2 regions of the Streptomyces sp. NPDC051636 genome follow, and region 2 is predicted to be linked to the other one. Evidence: predicted binding sites of a transcription regulator. Region 2 holds the regulator's gene; the other holds the start of a gene.

Region 1 (7,128 bases), on a different contig from region 2:
GGAGGCGTCCGCCCAGTCCCAGACCTCGGCCAGCAACTGCTCCCGGGAGAGCACCGCGCGCGGGGTGTTCGCCAGGCACACCAGCAGGTCGAACTCGGTGGGCGTGAGGTGGACGTCCTCGGAGCGCACCCGGACGCGCCGCTGGGCGTGGTCGATCTCCAGCTCGCCGAGGCGCAGGATGCCCGAGCGCGGGGTGGCGGCGGCCAGCGCGGCCCGCTCCACCCGGCGCAGCAGCACGTGCACCCGCGCCGCCAGCTCGCGCATCGAGAACGGCTTGGTCATGTAGTCGTCCGCGCCGACGCCCAGCCCGACCAGCATGTCGGTCTCGTCGTCGCGCGCGGTCAGCATCAGCACCGGCACCGGCCGCTGGGCCTGCACGCGGCGGCAGACCTCCAGGCCGTCGAAGCCGGGCAGCATGATGTCGAGGATCAGCAGATCGGGCTGCCAGGCCTCGGCGGTGTCGACGGCGGCCGGCCCGTCACCGGCCGTTTGCACGAGGAATCCCTCGGCGCGCAGCCGGGCCGCGATGGCGTCGACGATCGTCGGGTCGTCCTCGACCACCAGGACCCGGCGCTGTGCGCCCGGGGTGGCCGCCGCCGCGCCGTTGTGGGAGGTGTGTGTCTGCTCCATCGCCCGCCCCTGAGTGTGCTTTCCGGAACCAGTGGGGTGATTCCTCGGTCTGCGCATGGTTGCGATTGACGCTTGAATGATCCGCGTCAGGGAAGCACATTACGGGGAGTCGCGTCGCCCTCGCTATCCAGGTCGTACGGCGAGGTGCACGGCGTCCGGAACGCCCCGGGCAACGGGGATCTCTTCGGTACGCACCTGCTGGAACCCGGCATTCCGCAAAGTACCTTCAAATTCCGGAGAGGGCCGCGCCGACCACACCGCGAGCACCCCGCCCGCTCTCAACAGCCTTGCGCAACCTGCCAGTCCGGCCGGCGAGTACAGGCTGTCGTTGTCCTCGGTGACAGTCCAGCCGGGGCCGTTGTCGATGTCCAGGCACAGGGCGTCGTACGTGGCGGATGTCTCATTGACGTACGCGACCAGGTCGCCCTCCACGATCCGCGTCCGGGGATCGGCGAGGGCGGCGGCGGACAGCTCGGCCAGGGGACCGTCGAGGTGCCAGTCGATGACGGCGCGCTCGCGCTCCACGACCGTGATCCGGCCCCAGCGGGGATCGGCCGCCGCGTGCGCGAGCGAGAAGCCGACGCCCAGGCCGCCGATCAGTACGTCCGGCTCCGGCCGGCCGTCCAGCGCGCCGTACGCGGCGTCCACGAGCAGCCGCTCCGAGCGGCCGTCGGAGGTGTCCATCAGAAAGCAGCCGTTGGCGATGATCTGCAGCAGCCCACCGTGCCGGCGCAGGACCACCTCGCCGTACGGGCCCTCGCGACGGTCCAGGACCACGGGGATGTCGTAGGTGGCAGTCATGAGGTCATCCTGCCCGAACCGGGCTTTGCCGCCACGGGAATTACGGGTGACAAACGGGGCTCGCGGACGCGCGCCGCGCGCTTCCCGCGCGCTCCCCGCCGGGTGTGCTGGGCGACGCACCGACGCTTCCGGGTGCCGTGGGCCCGGTGCCGCAGGTCCTGTCCTCGTAGGGCCCGGCCGCGGACTCGAGAAGAGCTTGAGAGGTTGCTGTGAATCCGTTCTCGCGTGGCGTCGGTCATAGACAGCGACCCGTGGGACACGAAGGGTGGGGCCGGACGGAAGGAGCGCCTCACCGTGGATCGGACCGCGAGGGCCGCAGCGACGGCCTCGTGCACGCCCCTCTCCGAGGAGCGCCGGCTACCCGCCCCCGAGGTCGCCGGCCTGCTGGACGGAGTGCCGCGCCAGCGCGGGCCGGCGGCCCCCGCGCCGGACGCCGAGGCGGCCGTCCTCCTCGCGGCCCCGACCGGCGGCGCCTCCCGCCTCCGTCCCTGGCGGCTGCTCCCCACCCCCACCGGCACGCCGTTCACCTTCGGCTACGCGACCGTGCTCGTCCTCACCTCCCTGATCACCACCCACGCCGACCCGCACCTCGTCCACGCCCTCCACCAGGCCTCCAGCACGGACGTCGCCCACCTGCTGCGCACGCCCGTGCTGGTGCTGCCGGCGAGCGCGCTGTGGATCGCGGGCGGGATCCTGTCGCCGTACGCGCTCGGCTTCCTGCTCGTGCTCACCGCGCTGGAGCGACGGACGGGCGGGCTGCGCACCGCCGGGGTCTTCCTGCTCGGGCACATACTGGCCACTCTGGGCACCGAGGTGCCCGTCGGGCTCGCGGTCCTGGCCGGGCACCTGCCGGACAGTTCGCTGCACCGCCTGGACTACGGGATCAGCTTCGGCGTCGCGACCAGCGTCGGCGCCCTCGCCGGTCTGCTCACCCCGTGGCTGCGCTGGCCGCTGCTGGTGCTGGTCGGTGGGATGCTCGGGGCGGATCTGATCGCGTTCACCGACCCGATGACCAATTGGGGGCACCTGATCGCCCTGGCCGTAGGCGTGAGCACCTGGCCGCTGGTCAGGCGCTGGCAGTGGACCCGCACCGCGAAGCCCCGCACGCCCTGACTCTTCGCCGCCCCGGCCGCCGTCAGCCGACGTGCCGGCCCGGGTATGCCAAGGGCGCGCTTCTGCGCGGGACTGGCGCCGTACAGGTGGTTGGTCAGCTGGTAGGGGTCGGTGCGCGGGTCGTAGTACTCGCGGAAGAGGACCTCGCCGCGGCCCCTCGGCCGGCCGTCGTCGTCGAGGCGGTCCGGTAGTACTCGGTGTACTGCTCGGCCTTGCCGACGTACGTCGCCCAGGTGTGGATCGGCTGCTTGTCCTCCGAGGCCGCGGGCCGGCCAGGACAGGTGGAACGGCACCTCCGGGCTCGGCCGGTGCGGCACCGACTTGCGCAGCCAGCCGTGGTCGCCCCAGCACATGCCGTGGTCGCTGGTGAACAGCACCAGGGTGGTCTCCGACCGGCCGGGCGCGCGCAGCTTGTCGTGGAAGTCCCGCACGGCGTCGTCCACGGAGAGCGGCGTGCGCAACTGGCGGGTGCGCAGCGCCCGTCCCGCGGCGAAGGTGTGCCGCGCCGCGCGCGGGAACGGCGGCTTGTCGGCCTGGCCGGTCTCGAACACGGACGGGCGGCCCTGCCACTCGGGCACGCGCGCGTGGGCGTACTTCCGCTCCGGGACGTCGAACTCGTGCGCGCTGCGCGTGGCGACGTACGCGAACCAGGGCCGGGTGGTGCCAGTAGTCGAGGTACTTGCCGAACAGGCCCGTACGGTAACCGGCCTGGTGCAGCCGGCGCTGGACGGTGGTGCGCTGGTCCGGGTGACAGGGGTGGCGGGTGTCGAGGACGCCGTGGTCGCGGGCGTCGCGGCCCGACATGATCGAGGCGCGCGAGGGCGCGCACAGCGGCGTGTTGGTGTGCGCCAGCGCGAAGGTGACGCGGTGTCCGCCGAGCCAGTCGACGGTACGGCGGATGGCCCAGTCGGTGTCCTTGGGCTGGTCGCCGGTGAGCACCAGGAGCATGTTCGGGCGGGGGTCGGAGCGGCGCGCCCGGGCGGTGGAGCCCGTGCCGATGCCCGACGTACTCGACCTGGACGTACTCGACGGACTCGCCCTCGACGTACTCGTACTCGTCGGGGTCGACGAACCGTCACCGGCCCCCGCCGCCTTCGCGACCACCGGGATCGCCGCCCCGGCCGCCGCCACGGCGACCCCCGTGATGACCGCCCGCCTTCCGGGCCTGCGCCCGCGCTCCCCTGCCCCGCCCATGAGGCAGCCCCCGCCTCGCTCGGAACCGACTGGCAGTTTCGGCGGTTTCCTGTGCGTGCCGTTGCGGTGGTGCGGCGATGCCCTTGCGAAGACATGGCGGACGAGCAGGGACCGGGCGGCCTGGTTCCCGCCCGCCAGCCGGTCATCGGTACGGGGAATGCGGCGGCGCCCCGCAACCGCTTTTCGGAGGAGAACCGTAGCCGGAGGAGCGGCAGCTGCGGCCACTCGGTGATCGCTCAGAGCGAACACCCCTTGGGGAACAATGGAAGGCTCACGAGCATTGAGTCGGCATAGCTCAAGTTGACTGCCTAAGGGGAGATCATGACTGCTGAGTCCACGGCGTCCACACCGCTCACCCTGCCTGTGCTGCCGCTCGACGACGAGGTCGTGCTGCCCGGGATGGTGGTCCCGCTGGACCTGAGTGACTCCGAGGTGCGGGCCGCGGTGGAGGCCGCCCAGGCCGCCGCCCGGTCCGAGCCGGGGAAGCCCAAGGTGCTGCTGGTGCCGCGCATCGAGGGGACGTACGCCAAGACGGGTGTGCTGGGCACGGTCGAGCAGGTCGGCCGGCTCGCCGACGGCGACCCGGGCGCCCTGATCCGCGGCCGCGGCCGGGTGAGGATCGGCGCGGGGACCACCGGGCCGGGTGCGGCGCTGTGGGTCGAGGGCACGAGGATCGACGAGAGCGTGCCTGACCCGCTGCCGGGTCAGATCGCCGAACTCGTCAAGGAGTACAAGGCGCTCGCCACCAGCTGGCTGAAGAAGCGCGGCGCCTGGCAGGTCGTGGACCGCGTCCAGGCCATCGACGACGTCTCCGCGCTCGCCGACAACTCCGGCTACTCGCCGTTCCTGACCACCGACCAGAAGGTCGAACTGCTCGAGACCGCCGACCCGGTCGCCCGTCTGAAGCTCGCCACCCAGCAGCTGCGCGACCACCTCGCCGAGCAGGACGTCGCCGAGACCATCGCCAAGGACGTCCAGGAGGGCGTCGACAAGCAGCAGCGCGAATTCCTGCTGCGCCGCCAGCTGGAGGCCGTCCGCAAGGAACTGCGCGAGCTCAACGGCGAGAAGGACGGCGAGGAGTCCGACGACTACCGCGCCCGCGTCGAGGCCGCCGACCTGCCCGAGAAGGTCCGCGAGGCGGCCCTGAAGGAGGTCGACAAGCTGGAGCGGGCGAGTGACCAGTCGCCCGAGGGCAGCTGGATCCGCACCTGGCTCGACACCATCCTGGAACTGCCGTGGAACGAGCGGACCGAGGACGCGTACGACATCCGGGGCGCCAAGGCGATCCTGGACGCCGAACACGCGGGCCTGGAGGACGTCAAGGAGCGGATCACCGAGTACCTGGCGGTGCGCAAGCGGCGCGCCGACCGCGGCCTGGGCGTGATCGGCGGCCGGCGCGGCGGTGCCGTACTGGCCCTGGTGGGCCCGCCCGGCGTCGGCAAGACCTCGCTCGGCGAGTCCGTCGCGCACGCCATGGGCCGCAAGTTCGTCCGCGTCGCCCTCGGCGGCGTCCGCGACGAGGCGGAGATCCGCGGCCACCGGCGTACGTACGTCGGGGCGCTGCCCGGCCGGATCGTCCGCGCCGTCAAGGAGGCCGGTTCGATGAACCCGGTCGTGCTGCTGGACGAGATCGACAAGGTGGGATCGGACTTCCGCGGCGACCCCGCCGCCGCCCTCCTCGAAGTCCTGGACCCGGCCCAGAACCACACCTTCCGGGACCACTACCTGGAGGTGGAGCTGGACCTGTCGGACGTGGTCTTCCTGGCCACGGCCAACGTCCTGGAGGCCATCCCGGAGGCGCTGGCCGACCGCATGGAGATCGTCCGCCTGGACGGCTACACCGAGGACGAGAAGATCGTCATCGCCCGCGACCACCTGCTTCCGCGTCAGCTGGAGCGGGCGGGTCTGGACAGGGACGAGGTCAACCTCGAGGAGAGCGCGCTGCGCAAGCTGGCCGGCGAGTACACGCGCGAGGCGGGCGTGCGCAACCTGGAGCGGTCGATCGCCCGGCTGCTGCGCAAGGTCGCGGCCCGGCACGAACTGGGCGAGCGGGAGCTGCCGTTCACCGTCCGCGAAGGCGACCTGCGCGGCCTGATCGGCCGGCCGCACCACGTGCCCGAGTCCGCCCAGGACCCGGCCGAGCGCCGTACGGCCGTCCCCGGTGTCGCCACCGGCCTGGCGGTCACCGGGGCCGGCGGTGACGTCCTGTTCGTCGAGGCGTCCCTCGCGGACCCCGAGACGGGCGCGGCGGGCCTGGCGCTCACCGGTCAGCTGGGTGACGTGATGAAGGAGTCCGCGCAGATCGCGCTGAGCTTCCTGCGCAGCCACGGGGCCGAGCTCGAACTCCCGGTCGCCGATCTCAAGGACCGGGGCGTGCACATCCACTTCCCGGCGGGCGCGGTCCCCAAGGACGGCCCGAGCGCCGGCATCACGATGACGACGGCCCTGGCCTCGCTCCTGTCCGGCCGCCTGGTCCGCACGGACGTGGCGATGACCGGCGAGGTCTCCCTGACCGGCCGCGTCCTGCCCATCGGCGGCGTGAAGCAGAAGCTGCTCGCCGCGCACCGCGCCGGGGTGACCACCGTCATCATCCCCAAGCGCAACGAGCCCGACCTGGACGACGTCCCGGCCGAGGTGCTGGACAAGCTCGACGTCCACACCGTGACCGATGTCCGCCAGGTCCTGGAACTGGCCCTCGCGCCGGCCACCAGCGACGCGACGCCCGAGGTTCCCGTGGCGGCGTGACGGACGCCATGGGAAAGGGAAGGCCCGGGTTTCCTGAGGGAGGCCCGGGCCTTCGCCGTACGGTCAGCCGTTCGCGAGTGCCTGTACGCGGTCCAGCGCGCCGTTGAACTTGTCGTGATCCCCGACCGTCGGCCCGGACGAGGTGTACTGCCACATCGTGTAGTACGACCACCCCGCCGGCAGCGTCCCCACACCGGACGCGTACCGTGCGATCCACAGCGGATTCGCGGACGCGAAGCCGCCGTAGTTGCCGGTGCACTGCGTCCACCAGTTGGTGGCCGTGTAGATGACCGCGTCCCGGCCCGTACGCGCCTTGTACGTTTTCAGGAAGTCGGCGATCCAGCTGACCATCGCGCCGGCCGACTTGCCGTAACAGGCGGCGCCGTAGGGGTTCCACTCGATGTCGAGGACGCCGGGGAGGGTCTTGCCGTCCCTTGACCAGCCGCCGCCGTGGTCGGCGAAGTAGTTGGCCTGGGTGGCGCCGCTGGTGGTGTCCGGGGTGGCGAAGTGGTACGCGCCGCGGATCATGCCGATGTTGTAGGAGCCGTTGTACTGCTGGGTGAAGTACGGGTTCGTGTAGTACGTGCCTTCCGTCGCCTTTGTGTACGCCCACTTGACCCCACTGCTCCACAGGGTCGACCAGGC
Region 2 (7,128 bases):
CCTCCGCCGGTGCCGGTGAGGCCAAGGCCGACGACGACGTCGTGGACGCCGAGATCGTGGACGACGAGCGCAAGGACGGTGCCGCGTGACGGAGGAGACCCCGGGCTTCGAGGAGAAGCCCGACGTCCCCTCCGGCGCCACCCCTGACGACGCCGAGCCGAAGGCCGCCTCCCCCTCCTCCCCGGAGGAGCAGGCGGCCCCGGCCGGGGACGCGAGCCAGACAGCGGGTCTGGTGGCCCAGCTGGACCAGGTGCGCACCGCGCTCGGTGAGCGCACCGCGGACCTCCAGCGCCTCCAGGCCGAGTACCAGAACTACCGCCGCCGCGTCGAGCGCGACCGGATCGCGGTCAAGGAGATCGCCATCGCGAACCTCCTGACCGAGCTCCTGCCCGTGCTGGACGACATCGGCCGCGCGCGGGAACACGGCGAACTCGTCGGCGGTTTCAAGTCGGTCGCCGAGTCGCTGGAGACCGTCGCGGCCAAGCTGGGCCTGCAGCAGTTCGGCAAGGAGGGCGAGCCCTTCGACCCGACGATCCACGAGGCGCTGATGCACAGCTACGCGCCGGACGTCACCGAGACGACGTGCGTGGCGATTCTGCAGCCCGGGTATCGCATCGGCGAGCGCACCATCCGCCCCGCGCGGGTGGCCGTGGCCGAGCCGCAGCCCGGCGCGCAGACGGTCAAGGCCGAGGGGGCCGACGAGGCCCCGGCGGCCGACGCCGACGACAAGGAGAGCGGTGGCCCGGAGGAGGGCTGACGTCAAGACCAACGAGGCAGGAAAGGAGGGACGTCGGGGATGAGCACCAAGGACTTCATCGAGAAGGACTACTACAAGGTCCTCGGCGTCCCCAAGGACGCCACCGAGGCCGAGATCAAGAAGGCGTACCGGAAACTCGCCCGCGAGTACCACCCGGACGCCAACAAGGGAAACGTCAAAGCAGAGGAGCGCTTCAAGGAGATCTCCGAGGCGAACGACGTCCTGGGTGACCCCAAGAAGCGCAAGGAGTACGACGAGGCCCGCGCCCTCTTCGGCAACGGAGGCTTCCGTCCGGGGCCGGGCGCCGGCGGCGGCTCCTTCAACTTCGACCTGGGCGACCTCTTCGGAGGCGGCGCCCAGACCGGAGGTGGCTTCGGCGGTGGTCTCGGTGACGTCTTCGGGGGCCTGTTCAACCGGGGCGGCGGCGCGGGCCCGCGGACGCAGCCCCGGCGCGGCCAGGACATCGAGTCCGAGGTCACGCTGAGCTTCACCGAGGCCATCGAGGGCGCCACGGTGCCGCTCAGGATGTCCTCGCAGGCACCGTGCAAGGCCTGTTCGGGCACCGGCGACAAGAACGGCACGCCGCGCGTGTGCCCGACCTGCGTCGGCACCGGCCAGGTGGCCCGGGGTTCCGGGGGAGGCTTCTCCCTCACCGACCCCTGCCCCGACTGCAAGGGCCGCGGCCTGATGGCCGAGCACCCCTGCCTGGAGTGCAAGGGCAGCGGCCGCGCCAAGTCCTCCCGCACCATGCAGGTCCGCATCCCGGCCGGCGTCACCGACGGGCAGCGGATCCGGCTGCGTGGCAAGGGCGCGCCCGGCGAGCAGGGCGGCCCGGCGGGCGACCTGTACGTGGTCGTGCACGTCGGCGAGCACCCGGTCTTCGGCCGCAAGGGCGACAACCTCACGGTGACCGTCCCGGTGACGTTCGCCGAGGCGGCCCTCGGCGGCGAGGTCCGGGTCCCGACCCTCGGCGGCCCCGCCGTCACGCTGAAGCTGCCGCCGGGCACGCCCAACGGCCGCACCATGCGGGCGCGGGGCAAGGGCGCGGTGCGCAAGGACGGCACCCGCGGAGACCTGTTGGTCACCGTCGAGGTGAGTGTTCCGAAGGACCTGTCGGGGAAGGCTCGTGACGCGCTCGAGGCGTATCGCGAGGCCACCGCGGGCGAGGATCCGCGGGCGGAGCTGTTCGAGGCTGCGAAGGGAGCTTGAGAGTGATGGACGGCCGTCGACGGAACCCGTATGAACTGACCGAGGAGACCCCGGTCTACGTCATCTCGGTGGCGGCCCAGCTCTCCGGACTCCACCCGCAGACGCTGCGCCAGTACGACCGTCTGGGCCTGGTCTCGCCGGACCGCACCGCCGGCCGGGGTCGCCGTTACTCGGCCCGTGACATCGAACTGCTCCGGCAGGTGCAGCAGTTGTCGCAGGACGAGGGCATCAACCTGGCCGGCATCAAGCGCATCATCGAACTGGAGAACCAGGTCGCCGCCCTCCAGTCCCGCGTCGCGGAACTGGAAGCGGCCCTGGACGGCGCGGCGGCCGCGATGCGCCAGCGCGAGGCCGCCGTCCACGCCTCCTACCGGCGGGACCTGGTCCCGTACCAGGAGGTGCAGCAGACCAGCGCGCTGGTGGTGTGGCGGCCGAAGCGGCAGCAGTCGGCGGACTGACGCGCAGGCGTACGCGAAAGGGGCCCGGAGACTCCTCCGGGCCCCTTCCGTGTGCTCAGGGCGCCAGAGCCGCCCGGTCGGCGCCGGGCGCGGACTCGGTGCCGTCCGCGTACGGGGCGGTCACCCGGTAGAAGTGGGTGGTGCCCTTGGCGGCACCGCTGTCCTCGTAGGAGGTGCCCGTCATGGACGCCAGGGCGCCCTGCCGGTGACCGGCGCCACCGGCGGCGGCGGCGCCTAGCAGACCCCCGGCGGTGGCGAACACGACGCCGGTCGCGGTCGCGGCGGTCTTACGTCTGGCTGGCTTTATTCGTTCCTCTTGCCCGAGCCGGTCCGACGGGTCGGCGGGCGTTCGCTCCGTCGGTGATCACGACGCGGGAGGAAACGAGTTGGTTGTACGGATCTTTGCCCGCGCATGAACTTCCCTTGGGGCGGAGAGTCCGTAAAGGTCGTTTGGAGATGATTCCGCCGGCCTTCAGGGAGGCAGCGGAGCGTGGCGTTGCGCACTCGTTAAGTGATTCGCCTTGACGCCGGTGGTGGCCGCCGCGTTGGCTTTTCAGTCATCTGGGGGGCATAGGCGCCCCCACGTCCCGAACGCACCTGAAGTGAGCCCCCGAATGCGTCGTATCGCCATATCCGTGGCCGCATCCACGATGACCCTCTCGCTCGCCGGCTGCGGCGTGCTGAACGCGACGGGGGACCCGAGTGACGCGAGCCCGACGAAGGGCAACGACATGACGGTGGGCGTGCTGATGCCGGAGGAGACGAACACGCGGTACGCGGAGTTCGACTACCCCGACATCAAGAACAGGATCTCCGAGCTCACCAGGAAGCAGGGCAGGACCGAGTACGCCAACGCCGGCGCCGACTCGAAGAAGCAGGTCTCCCAGATGGAGAAGATGATCGGCGAGAAGGTCGACGTCATCATCCTCGACGCCGTCGACTCGCACGCCATCGCGTCCACCGTGAAGAAGGCCAAGGACGCGGGCATTCCGGTCATCGCCTACGACCGGCTGGCCGAGGGCCCGATCGACGGGTACGTCTCCTTCGACAACGAACTCGTCGGCGAGGTGCAGGCCCGCACCCTGCTGGAGGCCCTGGGCTCCAAGGCGGACTCCTCCGACAAGATCGTCATGGTGAACGGCTCGCCCACCGACCCCAACGCCAAGCAGTTCAAGGAGGGCGCGCTCTCCGAGCTCAGCGGCAAGGTGACCATCGCCGAGTCCTTCGACACCGACAAGTGGAGCCCGGACGTCGCCCAGGCCAACATGACCAGGGCGATCAACTCGATCGGCAAGGACAACATCGCCGCCGTGTACTCCGCCAACGACGCCATGGCCGGCGGCATCGTCAAGGCGTTCAACAACGCGGGCGTCACCGACCTGCCGCCCATCACGGGGCAGGACGCGGAGCTGGCGGCGGTCCAGCGGGTGGTCTCCGGCGAGCAGTACATGAGCGTCTACAAGCCCTACCCGGACGAGGCCGAGGCCGCCGCCGAGATGGCCGTCGCCAAGGTCCAGGGCCATGACATCCAGTTCGACGCGCTCACCCGCGACAGGGTCGACAGCCCCACCGACAAGGACATCCCGGCGCAGCTGGTCACGGTGAACGCCCTGACGCGGAAGAGCATCAAGAGCACCGTCATCGCGGACGGCATCTACACCGTGGACGACATCTGCACTGCCGCCTACAAGGCGGACTGCGCGGCCATCGGCCTGAAGTAGCCCAGTCGGGCCGCGCGCCGGGTCCTGTCGCGGCCGGACCGCGAACGGGCGTGGGGTCAATGCGGCGTCGCGCCGGTGTTCACCCCCGAGGGCGGGGGCAGAGCGGTGGCCGCCGACCCGCACCGGGGCATCCTCCGGTACCCGGAAGCCCCGGCCTCGTCCCGCCGGGGCCGTACGGGTGCCCGGGGCACCCGGGGGAAGCGGGTACAACGATGCACCTGTGGCGCCCGGATCCACCACCATCAGCTTGCTGCAGTGAGAGGGGCGGAGGCCCGAAGAAACAGGGCGATACCGGTGGTTTGCGGCAGCCGTGGCACGGAGAGCCGTGTTGCGGACCCGGTCGGGGCCGCGCATAGTTGCGCTGCGGACGTGGCAGTAAACCGGGGGTGGAATGGGCGATGGCCGGGCACGCGACGGATGAGCATCCGCACGGTGCCGACCGACTGTGCGGGGCCGGGGATCGCGTGTATTCCCGTGCTGTGCGCCGGGGGCGGGTACCGCGCACGGACGTCAAGCAGGTCCCCTGCCTGCTGGAGTTGGCTCTGCTGCATCCGGACCCGGACGATATGGACTGGTTGGTCCCGACACCCCCGCAGGAGGTCATGACCCGGCTACTGCACGGGGTGTATGAGGAGGTCAGGAAGAGTCAGCGGCGGGTGGGGTCGGCGGTGGCCGCCTTCGAGTGGTACGCCGGTCTGGGGCGGCAGTTGCAGGCGCTGTCGGCTCCGGGCGAGGGCACGGCCATCCGGGTGCTGGACGGGCTGTCCCGCATCCAGGCCGCGATGGACGAGGCGACCGAGGCGTGCACCACCGAGGTGCTCACGGTGCAGCCCGGCGGCATCCGGCGCGAGGCGGAGCTGACCGAGGGCCTGCACCGGGCGCTGGCGCTGCGCGGCCGGGGCGTGCGCATGCGCGACCTGTACACGCACGTGGCCCGGCACGGGCAGGGTCTGCTGAACTACCTGGAGCTGATGGGTGACGCCGTCGAGGCCCGCACCCTGGACGAGGTCATCGACCGGCTGATCCTCTTCGACCGCACGGTGGCCTTCATCCCCGCCAACGCCGAGCGGACGATGGCCTTGGAGCTGCGCCATCCGGCCGTGGTCGAGTACCTGGTGACCGTCTTCGAGCGGCTGTGGCGGCTGGCGATACCGCTGACCGCTCCGCTCCCCGACACGGGCATCGAGGGCATCTCGCACCGCGAGCAGTCCATCGCCGCACTGCTCGCGGAGGGCCACCAAGACGCGGTGATCGCCGAGCGGCTGGGCATCAGCGTCCGTACCTGCCGGGCACATATCGCCCGCCTGTCGGACACGCTCGGCGCGGTGAGCCGCACGCAGCTGGGCGTGCGGATCGCGCAGGTGGGGCTGGACGGGCCGCCGCGCACCGGTACACCGGACGGGACCGGCGTTCCCGATCAGGAGTCTCCGAGCGCGCGGTGAGCTGCCCGGGCCGGGCGACCGCGGTCCAGCAGCGCTCGATCGCGGTCGTGCGCGGTCTCGCCGCGTGGGCCGACGAGGCCGGCGCGCGGCTGGATGGAAAGGCACTCCTCGGTTGCCTCGTCCATGGCCTCGGTGATGGCCCGGTTGATCCGTACCGTGCCGCTGAGGAGCCGCAGTACCCCGGTGTCCGCCGATGGGGAGTGGTGTCCGTCGACGATGCGCGCCGTGGAGGCGCGCAGCAGCCGGCGCAGGGCCGCGGCGGGAGCGGTCGGTTCGAGCCGGCCGGGGTCGTCGCGCGCCGGGTGCGGCAGGCCGCAGTCGGTCGGACAGGGGACCTCGACGGCGTCATCGGCCTGTATGGGTCCGTCGCGCAGCGCCGCGTTCGTACAGCTTCACTCCTGCCGCGCACAGTTCCTCGACGCCGTGCTCCGGATGCGGTGCCGTGGTCACGCGGTTTCCTCCCCCTGCTCGAGGATCCCCGGCTTTGCCCGTGTGCGGCGTTCCTCCGCGGGTCACGGCATCTGGTGCGGGACGACGGCCGGGTCGACCGGCTCCGGTCGGCTCACGTCCGCGACGGCCGGCCGCGGCAGGCCGAAGTCCAGGAGGCGGACGGCGGCTTCGGCCTCGGGCGCGGGATCACCGCGTGGGTCCCCGCCCCGGGGCGGTGCTGTCCTTGCTGAGGATTCCCGACTGGGCGATGAGGTAGCCGAGTTGGGCGCGGCTGCCGCTGCCGAGGGCTTGGGCGAGCTTGGCGATGTGGGCGCGGCAGGTGCGGACGTTCATGCCGAGGCGGCGGGCGATGGCCTCGTCGACATGGCCCTCCACCAGAAGCTTGGCGATGGAGTGCTGGATGTCGGTGAGGCCGTCGGGGGTGGTCTCGTACCGCCCACCCATACTGAGCGGCACCGCGCGGCTCCATATGAACTCGAAGACCTTGATCAGGTAGCGGACCAGGCCAGGGTGGCGCAGTTCCAGCGCGACCTGCTGGTCGTCGCGTATGGGGATGAAGGCGACGGTCTCGTCGCAGATGATGAGGCGCTCCACGAGCTCGTCGATGGTGCGGTACTCCGCCTTGCCGTCGGCGAGGTGGGCGGCATACGCGAGTTTCTCCGGGCTGTAGCGGGCGGTGTGCTGGTAGAGGGTGCGAATCCGGACCCCGCGTTCGATCAGCGGCCGGTCGCGCTCCAGGCCGCGCATCACGCTTCGTTCGGACATGCGGTCGCTCGGCTGGATCGTGAGCACCTCCGTCTGGCACTGCGAAGTGGCCAGGTTGAGCGCCGCGTTGATCCGGTCACCGCCCTCCAGTAGCGTGAGAGAGTCACTGGTCGCCGCCGCCTGCGTACTGAGGGACATGAACGGTTCGAAGGCGTCGGCCAGTTCGATGGACAGTCGTCGACGCTCCGTTATCTCGCGTTCGATCGGGCTGAGCCGCTGAGCCAGGGCGATCGCCGGGAGCACCGGACGGAGCCAGTCCGGATCTTCCGGATCCGGGTGGAGCAGAGCGAATTCCGTCAGGCAGGGAGCGTCCTGGGCATCCACGC

The links. Region 2 encodes HspR, which represses chaperone genes until heat shock. Its sites were predicted from a motif close to TTGAGNNNNNNNNNCTCAA; they were not measured.
Region 1: a site for HspR is predicted at 4,019-4,037, ahead of lon (endopeptidase La). Genes of this name have one in related genera too.

What each region holds. Positions count from the first base shown of each region.
Region 1 is NZ_JBITDA010000003.1:490,624-497,751, forward strand. It holds gene ACIBBH_RS09285 (response regulator transcription factor) at 1-630, opposite strand, end outside; gene ACIBBH_RS09290 (spermidine synthase) at 754-1,431, opposite strand; gene ACIBBH_RS09295 (rhomboid-like protein) at 1,726-2,544, shown strand; partial or broken gene ACIBBH_RS09300 (sulfatase) at 2,943-3,143, opposite strand; partial or broken gene ACIBBH_RS09305 (hypothetical protein) at 3,265-3,738, opposite strand; gene lon (endopeptidase La) at 4,060-6,483, shown strand; gene ACIBBH_RS09315 (lysozyme) at 6,547-7,128, opposite strand, start outside.
Region 2 is NZ_JBITDA010000017.1:79,697-86,824, forward strand. It holds gene dnaK (molecular chaperone DnaK) at 1-89, shown strand, start outside; gene grpE (nucleotide exchange factor GrpE) at 86-757, shown strand; gene dnaJ (molecular chaperone DnaJ) at 797-1,966, shown strand; gene ACIBBH_RS26830 (heat shock protein transcriptional repressor HspR) at 1,972-2,424, shown strand; gene ACIBBH_RS26835 (hypothetical protein) at 2,480-2,686, opposite strand; gene ACIBBH_RS26840 (sugar ABC transporter substrate-binding protein) at 3,039-4,145, shown strand; gene ACIBBH_RS26845 (LuxR C-terminal-related transcriptional regulator) at 4,544-5,587, shown strand; gene ACIBBH_RS26850 (helix-turn-helix transcriptional regulator) at 6,224-7,128, opposite strand, start outside.